One region of the Superficieibacter sp. BNK-5 genome, then DNA from elsewhere that is predicted to be linked to it. Evidence: predicted binding sites of a transcription regulator. Region 1 holds the regulator's gene; the other holds the start of a gene.

The links. Region 1 encodes sigma-54, which starts transcription at its own class of promoters, with help from an activator protein. Its sites were predicted from a motif close to GTTGGCACANNTTTCGCTNT; they were not measured.
Region 2: the regulator sigma-54 is predicted to act here: its motif matches at 4,219-4,238, upstream of glnA (glutamate--ammonia ligase).

The regions. Positions count from the first base shown of each region.
Region 1 covers NZ_CP179893.1:702,188-709,626, forward strand. The annotation lists gene mlaE (lipid asymmetry maintenance ABC transporter permease subunit MlaE) at 1-43, opposite strand, end outside; gene mlaF (phospholipid ABC transporter ATP-binding protein MlaF) at 51-863, opposite strand; gene ACMGGS_RS03415 (hypothetical protein) at 957-1,397, shown strand; gene kdsD (arabinose-5-phosphate isomerase KdsD) at 1,436-2,422, shown strand; gene kdsC (3-deoxy-manno-octulosonate-8-phosphatase KdsC) at 2,437-3,003, shown strand; gene lptC (LPS export ABC transporter periplasmic protein LptC) at 3,000-3,575, shown strand; gene lptA (lipopolysaccharide ABC transporter substrate-binding protein LptA) at 3,544-4,098, shown strand; gene lptB (LPS export ABC transporter ATP-binding protein) at 4,105-4,830, shown strand; gene rpoN (RNA polymerase factor sigma-54) at 4,923-6,356, shown strand; gene hpf (ribosome hibernation promoting factor) at 6,379-6,666, shown strand; gene ptsN (PTS IIA-like nitrogen regulatory protein PtsN) at 6,724-7,212, shown strand; gene rapZ (RNase adapter RapZ) at 7,258-7,439, shown strand, end outside.
Region 2 covers NZ_CP179893.1:1,269,645-1,277,083, reverse strand. The annotation lists gene ACMGGS_RS06135 (YshB family small membrane protein) at 1-1, opposite strand, end outside; gene glnG (nitrogen regulation protein NR(I)) at 113-1,522, opposite strand; gene glnL (nitrogen regulation protein NR(II)) at 1,535-2,584, opposite strand; gene glnA (glutamate--ammonia ligase) at 2,721-4,130, opposite strand; gene typA (ribosome-dependent GTPase TypA) at 4,510-6,333, shown strand; gene ACMGGS_RS06110 (sulfite exporter TauE/SafE family protein) at 6,420-7,304, opposite strand; gene ACMGGS_RS06105 (SDR family NAD(P)-dependent oxidoreductase) at 7,314-7,439, opposite strand, start outside.

The DNA.
Region 1 (7,439 bases):
TGATACCGCGATGTCCGAGCGCAGCCAGTGCATTTAACAGCATGAGTAGCTTAACTCCCTGTGCCGAGTAAATCGTGGTGATAGTCGCCTGCGGGATAGCGGAACGGCACCGGGCCGTCTGCGATACCGTCCAGAAATTGTCGCACTCTGGGGTCAGCGTTATCCTGTAGCGCCTGCGGGCTACCGTGAGCAACAATCTTTTTATCCGCCACGATCCAGGCATCATCAGCAATGCTCAACACTTCCGGCACATCGTGTGAGACCACGATGCAGGTAATGCCAAGCGAGCTATTAAGTTCAGAAATCAATTCCACCAGTACGCCCATGGTAATAGGGTCCTGGCCAACAAAAGGTTCATCGAACATGATCAGGTCCGGCTCCAGCGCAATCGCACGGGCCAGCGCCGCACGGCGAGCCATACCGCCCGAGAGTTCTGATGGCATCAGTTTAGCCGCTCCGCGTAATCCCACAGCCTCAAGCTTCATCATCACCGTACTTTTCAGCAAGGACGCGGGCAAATGCGTATGTTCGCGCAACGGATAGGCGACATTATCGAATACGTTCATGTCAGTAAACAGTGCGCCAGACTGAAACAGCATACTCATGCGCTTACGCACGGTATAAAGACGCGAACGTGACATATCCGGCACATTTTCGCCGTCAAAGAGGATCTCCCCGGAATCAGGGGGGATCTGGCCGCCGATCAGCCGTAACAGCGTCGTCTTGCCGATCCCTGACGGTCCCATGATCGCAGTGATCTTCCCGCGAGGCACCGACAGCGAGATATTGTCGAAAATCAGGCGGTTGCTTCGTGAAAAACTCACGCCGTTGATGTCGACCAGATTCGCCATAGTCTGACTCATCGATTGTTCCTTTCATTAGACTTCCCGGAGGAAGCATGAAGCTTAATAAAACCGCAACCCCAGCATTTTTACAGAATCTTACCTGCTGAAGGCGTGAAAGCTGATATGCGTTTTACGTGGACGGCACATAACGTCAAAACCGTGAAACCTTTCCATTTTTCCATGCCGCTTCAGTTTGATGCAGCAAGCCGGGGATTATACCTGAAGAAAGTCGATATGATGCTTTTCACGTCACCTGCGTTAAGAATCGGTTTACTCCTGGTCATTAACCGTCCCGTTGTTGGGGCTTTACTGCACCTATTTACCGTGCATTCTGATATCCTGCGACACAAATTGTCGCTACTGTTAATCGTATGTTTGCGGACAAAGACGGCGAATGATGACAGCAATCCCTTCAGGATAGACGGCATTTTTATGCCGGGGCTGGCTGTACTCTGCTATTCATTGTTAAAATCGCCCGTCTGCCGGGAAAATGACAGACAGGCAAAGCCTTTCAACGGGCGGATTTTACTGAATGGTCAGTTTGCTATATGACCACCGCCGATTTTTATGGATTAAAACGGACACGTACTATGTCGCAATTAGCGTTACCGCCGGGATTTGACTTTCAGCAGGTCGGTAAAGAGGTGCTGGAGATTGAACGCGAAGCCCTGACCGAACTCGATCGCTTTATTAATGAGGATTTCAGTCGGGCCTGCGAGAGCATTTTTCACTGTACGGGCAAAGTCGTGGTGATGGGCATGGGTAAATCCGGCCATATTGGCAGGAAAATGGCGGCAACGTTCGCCAGCACCGGCACTTCATCATTCTTTGTTCATCCGGGGGAAGCGGCGCACGGTGATTTAGGTATGGTGACACCACAGGATATCGTCATTGCCCTGTCAAACTCGGGCGAGTCGAACGAAATCCTGGCGCTGATCCCGGTGCTCAAACGTCTGCGCGTGCCGTTAATCTGCATGACCAGCCGTCCTGAAAGTAGCATGGGTCGTGCCGCGGATATCCATCTGTGCGTCAAAGTACCGCGTGAAGCCTGCCCGCTGGGCCTCGCGCCGACCAGCAGCACGACCGCCGCACTGGTCATGGGCGATGCGCTGGCCGTTGCGTTACTGAAAGCACGTGGTTTTACCGCGGAAGACTTTGCGCTTTCCCATCCAGGCGGCGCGCTGGGTCGCAAACTGCTGCTGCGGGTGAACGACATAATGCACACCGGCAATGAGATCCCGCGCGTGGCGAAATCCGCCTCCCTGCGCGATGCGTTGCTGGAGATTACGCGTAAAAACCTCGGCATGACGGTCATTTGCGGCGATGATATGAAAATCGAAGGCATCTTTACCGATGGCGACCTGCGCCGTATTTTTGATAATGGTGAAGACTTGCGTAGCCTGAACATTACCGATGTGATGACGCCGGGCGGTATCCGTATTCGCCCTGGCACACTGGCGGTGGATGCGCTGAACCTGATGCAGTCCCGTCACATCACCTGCGTCATGGTTGCCGATGGCGAGCAGTTGCTGGGTGTGATACATATGCATGATTTGCTGCGCGCTGGCGTAGTGTAAGAAAGGATAAAAGAATGAGTAATGCTGGTGCCTCTGTGGCAACCTGCTATGGGCCGGTGAGTTCACAGATGCTGGAGCAGGCAAAAAAAATCCGCCTGTTAATCCTTGATGTGGACGGCGTGCTTTCCGACGGGCTGATCTATATGGGCAATAATGGCGAAGAGTTAAAGGCGTTTAACGTGCGTGACGGCTACGGCATACGTTGCGCCCTCACCTCCGGTATTGATGTTGCCATTATTACCGGGCGAAAAGCTAAACTGGTAGAAGACCGTTGCGCCACGCTCGGCATTACGCATCTTTATCAGGGGCAGTCGGATAAACTGCTGGCCTATCGCGAACTGCTGGAAAAACTGGCGCTGTCGCCGGATCAGGTCGCCTATGTGGGCGACGATCTGATCGACTGGCCAGTGATGGCCGAAATTGGGCTAAGCGTTGCGGTGGCGGATGCCCACCCGTTGTTGATCCCGCGGGCAGATTATATCACGCGCATTAACGGTGGACGCGGAGCGGTACGCGAGGTCTGCGATTTGCTACTATTGGCGCAGGGCAAGCTTGATGAAGCCAAAGGGCAATCGATATGAGTAAAACCAGACGTTGGGTTATCCTTCTGCTGTCGCTGATCGCACTGATTTTAATCGGTGTGAATCTGGTGAGCAAAGATGACACCGGAGAAAGCGTGGTGTCGTCAAATGACCCAACCTACCGGAGTGAGCATACCGATACCGTGGTATACAGCCCGGAAGGCGCGCTCAATTATCATCTGATCGCGCAGCACGTGGAGTATTTTTCCGACCAGGCAATTACCTGGTTTACGCAGCCGCTGCTGACGACGTATGACACCAATAAAACCGAAACCTGGTCTGTAAAAGCGGATAAAGCGAAGCTGACTAATGACCGGATGCTGTATCTTTACGGCCACGTTGAGGTAAACGCCCTGACACCGGACGCTCAACTACGCAAAATTACGACGGATAACGCCAAAATCAACCTGATCACGCAGGATGTGACCTCTGATGATTTAGTGACGTTATACGGCACGACATTTAATTCCAGCGGCCTGAAAATGCGCGGAAATTTACGCAACAAAACCGCCGAGCTGATTGAAAAGGTTAGAACCTCATATGAAATCCAAAACACACAAACTCAGCCTTAAGCTTGTACTGACCAGTGCGCTTCTGGCCGCCAGTCTTCCCGCGCTGGCGAAAACGGGCGATACCGATCAGCCCATTCATATTGAGTCCGATCAGCAGTCGCTGGATATGCAGGGCAATATCGTCACCTTCACCGGTAACGTCATCGTTACTCAGGGGACGATCAAACTTAATGCCGAAAAAGTGGTTGTTACCCGTCCTGGCGGTGAGAAAGGCAAAGAAGTGATCGACGGCTACGGTAATCCGGCAACCTTCTACCAGATGCAGGACAACGGCAAACCGGTTAAAGGCCGCGCGTCGCAGATGCACTACGAGCTGCAAAATGATTTCGTGGTTCTCACCGGCAACGCGTTCCTTGAGCAGGTCGACAGCAATATTAAAGGCGACAAAATTACCTATCTGGTGAAAGAGCAGAAAATGCAGGCGTTCAGCGAAAAAGGCAAACGCGTCACCACCGTGCTGGTACCGTCGCAACTGCAAGATAAAAGCAACAATCAGACCCCGGCTCAGAAAAAGAGTAACTAATCCAATATGGCAACATTAACTGCAAAGAACCTTGCGAAGGCCTATAAAGGCCGCCGGGTGGTGGAAGACGTTAGTCTGACCGTAAAATCCGGTGAGATTGTCGGGTTACTTGGCCCTAACGGTGCGGGTAAAACCACCACATTCTATATGGTCGTGGGTATCGTCTCGCGCGATGCGGGCAATATCATTATCGACGATGAAGACATCAGCCTGCTGCCGCTTCACGCCCGTGCGCGTCGCGGCATCGGTTATTTGCCGCAGGAAGCGTCCATTTTCCGCCGCCTCAGCGTGTTTGATAACCTGATGGCCGTCCTGCAAATTCGCGACGATCTGACCTCAGAACAGCGGGAAGACCGCGCGAACGAGCTGATGGAAGAGTTTCATATCGAGCATCTGCGTGACAGCCTCGGCCAGGCCCTTTCCGGTGGTGAACGTCGCCGCGTGGAAATCGCCCGTGCGCTGGCAGCGAATCCTAAATTTATCCTGCTGGATGAACCGTTTGCGGGCGTTGACCCGATTTCCGTTATCGATATCAAACGCATTATCGAGCACCTGCGCGACAGCGGCCTCGGCGTTCTGATCACCGATCACAACGTGCGTGAAACGTTAGCCGTCTGTGAACGAGCGTACATCGTGAGTCAAGGCCATCTGATCGCCCACGGTACGCCAGACGAAATCCTTAAAGACGAACAAGTTAAGCGCGTGTATCTTGGGGAAGACTTCAGACTCTGATACGGTGTAGACACTTCCTCATTCATGGTGCGACCTGAAGGATGAAGTGTAAAAAGTCAGTGATCTCAACTCGGGAGAAAATCGCTCTGAATATGAAGCAAGGTTTGCAATTAAGGTTTAGTCAACAGCTTGCCATGACGCCGCAGCTGCAACAGGCCATCCGCTTGCTGCAACTGTCGACGCTGGAATTACAGCAAGAACTCCAACAGGCACTGGAAAGTAATCCACTGCTTGAGCAAACCGATCTTCACGATGAGATAGACGCCAAAGAATCTCCGGACAACGAAGCGCTGGACAGCGTTGACGCGCTGGAACAAAAAGATATGCCGGAGGAGCTTCCTCTGGACGCCAGCTGGGATGAAATCTACACCGCCGGCACCCCTTCCGGTAACGGCGTGGACTATCAGGATGACGAACTGCCCGTTTATCAGGGCGAAACCACCCAGTCGCTTCAGGATTACCTGATGTGGCAGGTCGAGCTGACCCCCTTCTCCGACACCGATCGCGCGATTGCGACCTCGATTGTCGATGCGGTTGACGACACCGGTTATCTGACTATCTCCGTTGAAGACATCCTCGAAAGCATGGGTGATGGCGATATCGGTCTGGACGAAGTGGAAGCCGTGCTAAAGCGCGTACAGCGGTTCGATCCGGTTGGCGTCGCCGCGAAAGATCTGCGCGACTGCCTGCTAATCCAGCTCTCACAGTTTACCAAAACGCCCCCCTGGATCGCCGAAGCGCAACTGATCATCAGCAACCATCTCGATCTGCTCGCCAACCATGATTTTCGCACTCTGATGCGCGTGACGCGCCTGAAGGAAGAGGTGCTGAAAGAGGCGGTGAATCTTATTCAGTCGCTGGATCCGCGTCCGGGTCAGTCGATCCAGACCGGCGAGCCGGAATATGTCATTCCGGATGTGCTGGTACGCAAAGTCAGCGGTCACTGGGTGGTCGAGCTGAATTCCGACAGCATTCCGCGTTTGCAGATCAATCAGCACTACGCGGCGATGGGCGGCAGCACCCGTAACGATGCGGATAACCAGTATATCCGCAGCAATCTTCAGGAAGCGAAATGGCTGATTAAAAGCCTGGAGAGCCGCAACGACACCCTACTGCGCGTCAGCCGCTGTATCGTCGAGCAGCAGCAGGCGTTCTTTGAACAGGGCGAAGAATATATGAAACCGATGGTGCTGGCCGATATCGCCCAGGCCGTCGAGATGCATGAATCCACCATTTCCCGTGTGACCACCCAGAAGTATCTGCACAGTCCGCGAGGCATTTTTGAACTGAAATATTTTTTCTCCAGCCATGTGAATACCGAAGGCGGCGGCGAAGCCTCGTCGACGGCGATCCGCGCGCTGGTGAAAAAGTTGATCGCTGCGGAAAATCCCGCCAAACCGCTGAGCGACAGCAAGCTAACGACCATGCTGTCGGATCAGGGGATTATGGTGGCACGCCGCACCGTTGCGAAGTATCGAGAGTCTTTATCCATTCCGCCGTCTAACCAGCGTAAACAGCTGGTGTGACCTAACCGATAAGGAAGACACTATGCAGCTCAACATCACTGGACACAATGTCGAGATTACTGACGCACTCCGCGATTTTGTCAGCACGAAATTTGCTAAGCTGGAGCAGTATTTTGACCGCATCAATCAGGTCTACATTGTGTTAAAAGTGGAGAAAGTGACTCACATTTCGGATGCCACCCTGCATGTCAACGGGGGGGAAATTCATGCCAGTGCGGAAGGGCAGGACATGTACGCGGCTATCGACGGTTTAATTGATAAACTGGCGCGACAGCTAACCAAACATAAAGATAAACTGAAACAACATTGATTGTCCCGGTGCTCGCCTGATGTCACGTAGTGCGTCAGGCGACGCTTAGGTGAAATTATGATAAATAATGATTCAGCTCTACAACTAAGCACTGTCCTTAACCAGGAATGTACCCGCAGTAACGTTCACTGCCAGAGCAAAAAGCGTGCGCTGGAAATTATCAGTGAGCTGGCAGCAAAGCAGCTGAGCCTGCCACCGCAGGTAGTCTTTGAGGCGATCCTCACCCGTGAAAAGATGGGGAGTACCGGTATCGGTAATGGCCTCGCCATTCCACATGGCAAGCTGGAAGAAGACACGTTGCGTGCGGTTGGGGTCTTTGTGCAACTGGAAACGCCGATTGCCTTCGATGCCATTGATAATCAGCCGGTGGATCTACTGTTTGCCCTGCTGGTACCTGCCGACCAGACGAAAACGCATTTGCATACCCTCTCGCTGGTGGCAAAACGGCTGGCGGATAAAACCATTTGTCGCCGTCTTCGCGCGGCGCAAAGTGATGAAGAGTTGTATCAGATCATCACCGAAACTGAACATAGTGATGATGTGTAGCAGGGATCTTGCTTTACCCTTTGCTGTACTGAGGAGAAACGGTACATGGTACTGATGATCGTCAGCGGTCGCTCAGGCTCGGGAAAATCCGTTGCTCTGCGGGCGCTGGAAGATATGGGCTTTTACTGCGTCGATAACTTGCCCGTGGTGCTGTTGCCTGAACTGGCGAAAAGTCTGGTTGACCGTCAAACGTCCGCCGCCGTCAGCATCGACGTGCGTAATATGCC
Region 2 (7,439 bases), 570 kb from region 1:
TGATGGCTCTCCCGTGTTACCGGGTCAGATCATACTCAACTCATCGACACAGTAAAGTACAAAAATGCAGCAATTTGCGCTATATGATCCATTTTTACACAACGCCGGGCCGCTATTCCATGCCCAGCTCTTTCAGCTTGCGGGTCAGGGTATTCCGTCCCCAGCCGAGCAGCCGCGCCGCTTCCTGTTTATGCCCCTGCGTATGGCGCAGCGCGGTAGTTAACAGCGTGCGCTCCAGTTCAGGCTGCGCTTCGGAGAGCAGGTCCTGATGCCCGGAACGCAGGGCGCGATCGGCCCACTGCGCCAGCAAGGTTGCCCAGCTATCCGGATGCGTTTGCGACGGGCTATCCGGAACGCTGGTTTCAAAGAGTTCACCCGGTAGATCCTGAATCAGCACCTCCTGCCCGGCGGCCATGACCGTCAGCCAGCGACAGGTATTCTCCAGCTGGCGCACGTTACCCTGCCAGGCCAGCCGCGTAAGCGCGGCTTCCGTTTCCGGGTGAAGCTGTTTGGTCTCAACCCCCAGTTCGCGCGCGGCGACCTGAAGGAAGTGACGCGCCAGACGTGGAATATCTTCCCGCCGCTCGCGTAGCGGCGGCAGATGCACGCGGATCACGTTCAGACGGTGAAACAGGTCCTCACGAAATTTCCCCTCCTGCACGCGCAGCTCCAGATTCTGATGGGTAGCCGCGATAATCCGCACGTCCACTTTGACCGGCGCGTAGCCGCCGACCCGGTAAAACTGACCGTCCGCCAGCACACGTAACAGTCGGGTCTGCACGTCCAGCGGCATGTCGCCGATTTCATCAAGAAACAGCGTCCCGCCGTCCGCCTGTTCAAAGCGCCCCTGACGAATGGTATTCGCGCCGGTAAACGCGCCTTTTTCATGCCCGAACAGTTCGGACTCGATCAAATCTTTCGGGATCGCCGCCATATTCAGCGCGATAAACGGCGCTTTTGCCCTCGGACTATGGCGATGCAGGGCATGTGCTACCAGCTCTTTCCCGGTCCCCGATTCGCCGTTAATCAGCACGCTTATTGATGACCGGGAAAGGCGGCCGATAATACGAAACACATCCTGCATCGCCGGCGCTTCGCCGATAATATCGGTCGTCGGGCCGTTCACCTGCACGTTACGCGGCTGCTGTTGTTCCTGATAATGGCTGATAGCGCGCTCGACCAGCGCCACCGCTTCGTCAATATCAAAGGGTTTGGGCAGGTAATCAAACGCGCCCTGCTGGTAGGCGCTCACCGCGGCGTCCAGATCGGAATGCGCTGTCATTATGATGACCGGAAGCATCGGGTGGCGCTGTTTAATTTGTTTTAACAGCGCCAGGCCGTCCATGCCCGGCATGCGGATGTCGGAAAGCAGGACGTCCGGCGTTTTAGTGGCCAGCGCATCCAGCACTTCGCTGCCGCTTTCATACGTGATGCAGCTCAATCCGGCACCGGTCAGCGCGCGTTCAAGCACCCAACGGATGGAGCTATCGTCATCGACTACCCAGACTATCCCTCGTTGCATAAACTCACGCCTCTATTTTTTGATGGGCAGGAACACCGAAAACTCGGTATGACCCGGCCAACTGGTAAATTCAATTTTTCCACAATGCTGGTCGATCAGACTACGGGCGATGGATAAACCCAGCCCCGTTCCCCCTTCGCGCCCGCTGACCATCGGATAAAACAGCGTGTCCTGAAGATGCGAAGGAATGCCGGGACCGTTATCCTCAATATCAATCCGCGCGGCAAGACGGTAGCGCACGCCGTGTAGCGTCAACTGAAAAGCCGTACGCGTGCGCAGGATAATTTCACCGCCTTCTGGTCCCAGCGCCTGTAATGCATTGCGTACCACGTTTAGTAGCACCTGCTCTATCTGGTCAGGATCGTGTGGTAACTCCGGCAGGCTGGGATCGTAATCGCGTACCAGCTTGACGTTATCCGGCAGTTCCATTGAGACCAGCTTCACCACGCGCTCGGCGACTTTGTGAATACTTTCAGTGACGTGTAACCCTGGCTGCTGCGGTCCCAGCAGGCGATCCACCAGATTACGCAGGCGGTCGGCCTGCTCAATAATCACTTTGGTATACTCCGTGAGCGACGGATCGGGCAGCGCTTTACTCAGTAATTGCGCCGCGCCGCGCAGCCCTCCCAGCGGGTTTTTAATCTCATGGGCCAATCCACGGACCAGATCGCGGGCGGCGACCTGCTGCGCATGCTGTAGCTGCTCCTGGCTCAGACGGCGCTGGTTATCCATCGGTGCCATCTCCAGCAGGATCATGCCGTCCGGCAGACGCTGGGCTGTCAGCGAAAGAATATGCGAGCGCCCGTCGATAACCAGCGTGACTTCGTTATCGGTAAACCCTTGCCCGGCGCGCAGACTTTCCTGCATCAACCCGACATTGAGGGAGAAATAGCTCAACAGCTCCGGCAATGGTGTACCGAATAATTTACGCGAGCTTTGCGCCAGCAGCTGCTGCGCCGCCGGATTGGCGTAATGGACCGCCAGGTCGTCATCGACCAGCAGGATACTGTTAATTAATGAGTTGAGGATCTGCCCAGCATCGGGTAGCACGCCGGTTGCCATGTAGCAGTCTCCTTAGTGTGCACCAAATGAGTGCAGTATAAGCGTAAGTGGATGAAACAGGCGGTTTTAGTGGAGAAAAAAGCCCATCTGGAGATGGGCTAAAAATTTCCACGGCAACTAACAAATAAGCGTCAGATTACACGCTGTAGTACAGCTCAAATTCTACCGGGTGCGGCGTCATGCGCACACGGTCGTTTTCTTCACGGCGCAGCGCGATATACGCATCGATCGCTTCGTCGGTGAACACGCCACCTGCGGTCAGGAACTCGCGGTCCAGATCCAGTTCGTTGAGGGCTTCTTCCAGAGAGCCGGCAACCTGTGGGATCTCTTTCGCTTCTTCCGGCGGCAGGTCGTACAGGTTTTTGTCCATGGCTTCGCCAGGGTGGATCTTGTTCTTAATACCGTCAAGACCCGCCATCAGCAGGGCTGCAAAGCACAGGTACGGGTTAGCAGCCGGGTCCGGGAAGCGCACTTCGATACGACGTGCTTTCGGAGAGGCAACGACCGGAATACGGATAGAAGCTGAACGGTTACGCGCAGAATAAGCCAGCATAACCGGTGCTTCATAGCCCGGGACCAGACGCTTATAGGAGTTGGTCGTCGGGTTGGACAGGGCGTTGATAGCTTTCGCGTGTTTAATTACACCACCGATGTAGAACAGCGCCTGCTCGGACAGACCGGCATATTTGTCGCCAGAGAACAGGTTGGTGCCGTTTTTGGACAGCGACATGTGGCAGTGCATACCGGAACCGTTATCGCCGAACATCGGTTTTGGCATAAAGGTCGCGGTTTTACCGAAACGATGTGCGACGTTATGCACAACGTATTTGTAGATCTGAATCTCGTCCGCTTTCTTGGTCATGGTGTTAAAACGGGTGGCGATTTCGTTCTGACCAGCGGTAGCCACTTCGTGGTGATGCGCTTCAACCACCAGACCCATCTCTTCCATGATCAAACACATGGTAGAGCGGATATCCTGAGAGGAATCCACAGGCGGAACCGGGAAATAGCCGCCTTTCACTGCCGGACGGTGGCCTTTGTTGCCGCCTTCGTATTTGGTAGTGGAGTTCCAGGCACCTTCGATATCATCGATAGCAACATGGGAACCGGAAATGGACGCGCCAAAACGTACATCGTCAAACAGGAAGAACTCAGGTTCTGGCCCGAACAGGACGGTATCGGCAATGCCGGTAGAGCGCAGGTATTCTTCAGCGCGTTTCGCGATGGAACGCGGGTCGCGGTCATAGCCTTGTAGTGTGCCTGGCTCCAGGATATCGCAGCGAATAATCAGGGTAGATTCTTCGTAGAACGGATCAATGAGTGCGGTTGAGGAATCCGGCATCAGCACCATGTCTGATTCGTTAATGCCTTTCCAGCCACCAATCGAGGAGCCATCAAACATTTTGCCTTCTTCAAAGAATTCGGCGTCAACCTGATGCGCAGGAATCGTGACGTGCTGTTCTTTACCTTTGGTATCGGTGAAGCGCAGATCGACAAACTTCACTTCATGTTCATTCAGCATCGTCAAAACGTGTTCAGCGGACATACTTTAACTCTCCCCGGATTCGGTCATTGTCGTCGTGGTAACGAAGTATTCAAAACAGCCTGTCTGGCGTTATCGTGTTAAAAAAGATAAAGCGAAATCTGTGCCAACTTTCAAATACCCCCAAAAAGGCGCTATCATGCGCACCATAGTGCAAAAGGGCTGCACCATTAACGTCACGCTGCACCAGTATAGTGCTTCTATGTAAACATCAAGCACCATATTGGTGCAATTTGCGTTAAGGTGCCCTGATTTCGCTTCGTGAAAGCGATCACAAACAAACTCTGCAATACTTGTTTGCGGAGGATCTTTGTGATCCTGTTTTGTAGTGCGATTAATCCGTGTACAATAACGCGCTATTTCTAATGCCTGAGGCAAAGTTGTGATCGAAAATTTGCGTAACATCGCCATCATTGCTCACGTTGACCATGGTAAAACGACCCTGGTTGACAAGCTGCTCCAACAATCTGGTACTTTCGGTGAGCGTGCCGAAACTCAAGAGCGTGTGATGGACTCCAACGATTTGGAGAAAGAGCGTGGGATTACCATCCTCGCTAAAAACACCGCTATCAAATGGAATGACTACCGTATCAACATCGTTGATACCCCGGGGCACGCCGACTTCGGTGGTGAAGTTGAGCGCGTCATGTCCATGGTAGACTCCGTGCTGCTGGTCGTTGATGCAATGGATGGTCCGATGCCGCAGACGCGCTTCGTGACCAAAAAAGCCTTTGCTCATGGCCTGAAGCCTATTGTTGTTATCAACAAAGTTGACCGTCCGGGCGCGCGTCCTGACTGGGTTGTCGATCAGGTATTTGACCTGTTCGTTAACCTCGACGCCACCGACGAGCAGCTGGACTTCCCTATCGTTTACGCGTCAGCGCTGAACGGTATCGCCGGTCTGGATCACGAAGATATGGCTGAAGATATGACGCCGCTGTATCAGACCATCGTTGATCGCGTACCGGCACCGAACGTTGACCTTGATGGTCCGCTGCAGATGCAGATCTCTCAGCTGGATTACAACAACTACGTTGGCGTAATCGGCATCGGTCGTATCAAGCGCGGTAAAGTGAAGCCGAACCAGCAGATCACTATCATTGATAGCGAAGGCAAAACCCGTAACGGTAAAGTCGGTAAAGTGCTGACCCACCTGGGTCTGGAACGTATCGAAAGCGACGTTGCAGAAGCAGGCGACATCATCGCGATCACCGGTCTGGGCGAACTGAACATCTCCGACACCATCTGCGATCCGCAGAATGTCGAAGCGCTGCCAGCGCTGTCCGTAGATGAACCGACCGTTACCATGTTCTTCTGCGTTAACACCTCTCCGTTCTGCGGTAAAGAAGGTAAGTACGTTACCTCTCGTCAGATCCTTGACCGCCTGAACAAAGAGCTGGTGCACAACGTGGCACTGCGCGTTGAAGAAACCGAAGATGCTGATGCATTCCGCGTTTCTGGCCGTGGTGAACTGCACTTGTCTGTGCTGATTGAAAACATGCGTCGTGAAGGTTTCGAGATGGCGGTTTCCCGTCCGAAAGTTATCTTCCGCGAAATCGATGGCCGTAAGCAAGAGCCGTTCGAAAACGTAACGCTGGACGTCGAAGAGCAGCATCAGGGTTCTGTCATGCAGGCACTGGGCGAGCGTAAAGGCGACCTGAAAAACATGAATCCAGACGGCAAAGGCCGCGTACGTCTCGACTACGTGATCCCAAGCCGTGGTCTGATCGGCTTCCGTTCAGAATTCATGACCATGACCTCCGGTACCGGTCTGCTGTACTCCACCTTCAGCCACTACGATGACGTTCGTGCGGGTGATGTTGGCCAGCGTCAGAACGGCGTACTGATCTCCAACGGTCAGGGTAAAGCGGTTGCGTTTGCGCTGTTCGGTTTGCAGGATCGCGGCAAGCTGTTCCTGGGTCACGGTGCAGAAGTGTATGAAGGCCAGATCATCGGCATTCACAGCCGTTCTAACGACCTGACAGTAAACTGCCTGACCGGTAAGAAACTGACCAACATGCGTGCTTCCGGTACTGACGAAGCCACGACGCTGGTTCCGGCACAGAAAATGACCCTGGAGCAAGCTCTGGAGTTCATCGATGACGACGAACTGGTAGAGGTTACGCCGGTTTCCGTACGTATTCGTAAACGTCACCTGACGGAAAACGATCGTAAACGTGCGAACCGTGGTCCGAAAGAAGCGTAATTAACGTCACCTGACGTCAAAAGTGATAAATAAAAGCCGCTGATTATTCAGCGGCTTTTTTATGTCTGAGATAATTACAATGTCGATTACTGTGCTCTTGCCGCTTCATCCGCTGCGCGGATAGCTGCAACTTTCTTGCCGAATAGTAATTGCATAATGATCAATATAGTGAATACCGGCAATAATGCGCTCAGGGCAGAAATTCCCGTAGCCCCTTTAATCAACATGGCACCAGAGGCGATAAGCAGTAAAAAAACCATAATTCGAAACACTTTGACGGAAATTCGCTTGTGAACATATTGCCCGACAATGGAGCCTAAGATCATGGTAGGCACGCAAAATATCACTAGTTTTACCGTAGATATCGTGAGTATCCCACTGGTCGCAAGCCCACCGATGATGGCGATGTTATTCGCCGTAAAAAAAGCATTTAGCGTACCGCGAAATGCGGCGGGCGCGAGGTTACGTAACATTCCGTACATTACTACCGGCGGTCCATTCGTTGAGAATGCAGCCCCAAGCGCTCCTGCAATTGCGCCCATCGGTGCGGCAATCCAGCGGTGATCGTATATAGGCAGGCGAGGTATGAACAGGCTATAGAATGAGTACAGAATAATAAAACCGCCCAGACCTATTTTCATAATATGGTCGGGTAAAAATGACAGCGCATAAAGGCCGACGGGGATCCCGGCAAACGAAAAAAGAATGAGAACCAGTGCTGATTTCCAGTCCGTTTCCTTGCGCGATAACCACGTAGCGTACAGGGCGGTAGCAGTACCAACCATAACCGACATTGGCGCAGCCATCTTAAGTGGCAATACCATGGTAATCAGCGGCATGGACGTTAGACCGCCGCCAAATCCCGCGCAGATGCCAACGAAGGTGTAGAGAAACATAACGGCAATGACGATAAGCATCGCTGTGGTATCAAGCGCTGCGCCGTCAGGCGTAAAGAGATTAAAGAATTCCATGGAGCATCCTTAATTAACCGATAGCCCGGCATCGACAATAAAGTTCTGACCGGTACAGCCACATGATTCCCCTGAACCGAGGAACAGCGCCATTCGGGCGCAATGGGTTCCATCCAGCCGTACTTTTAACGCCTG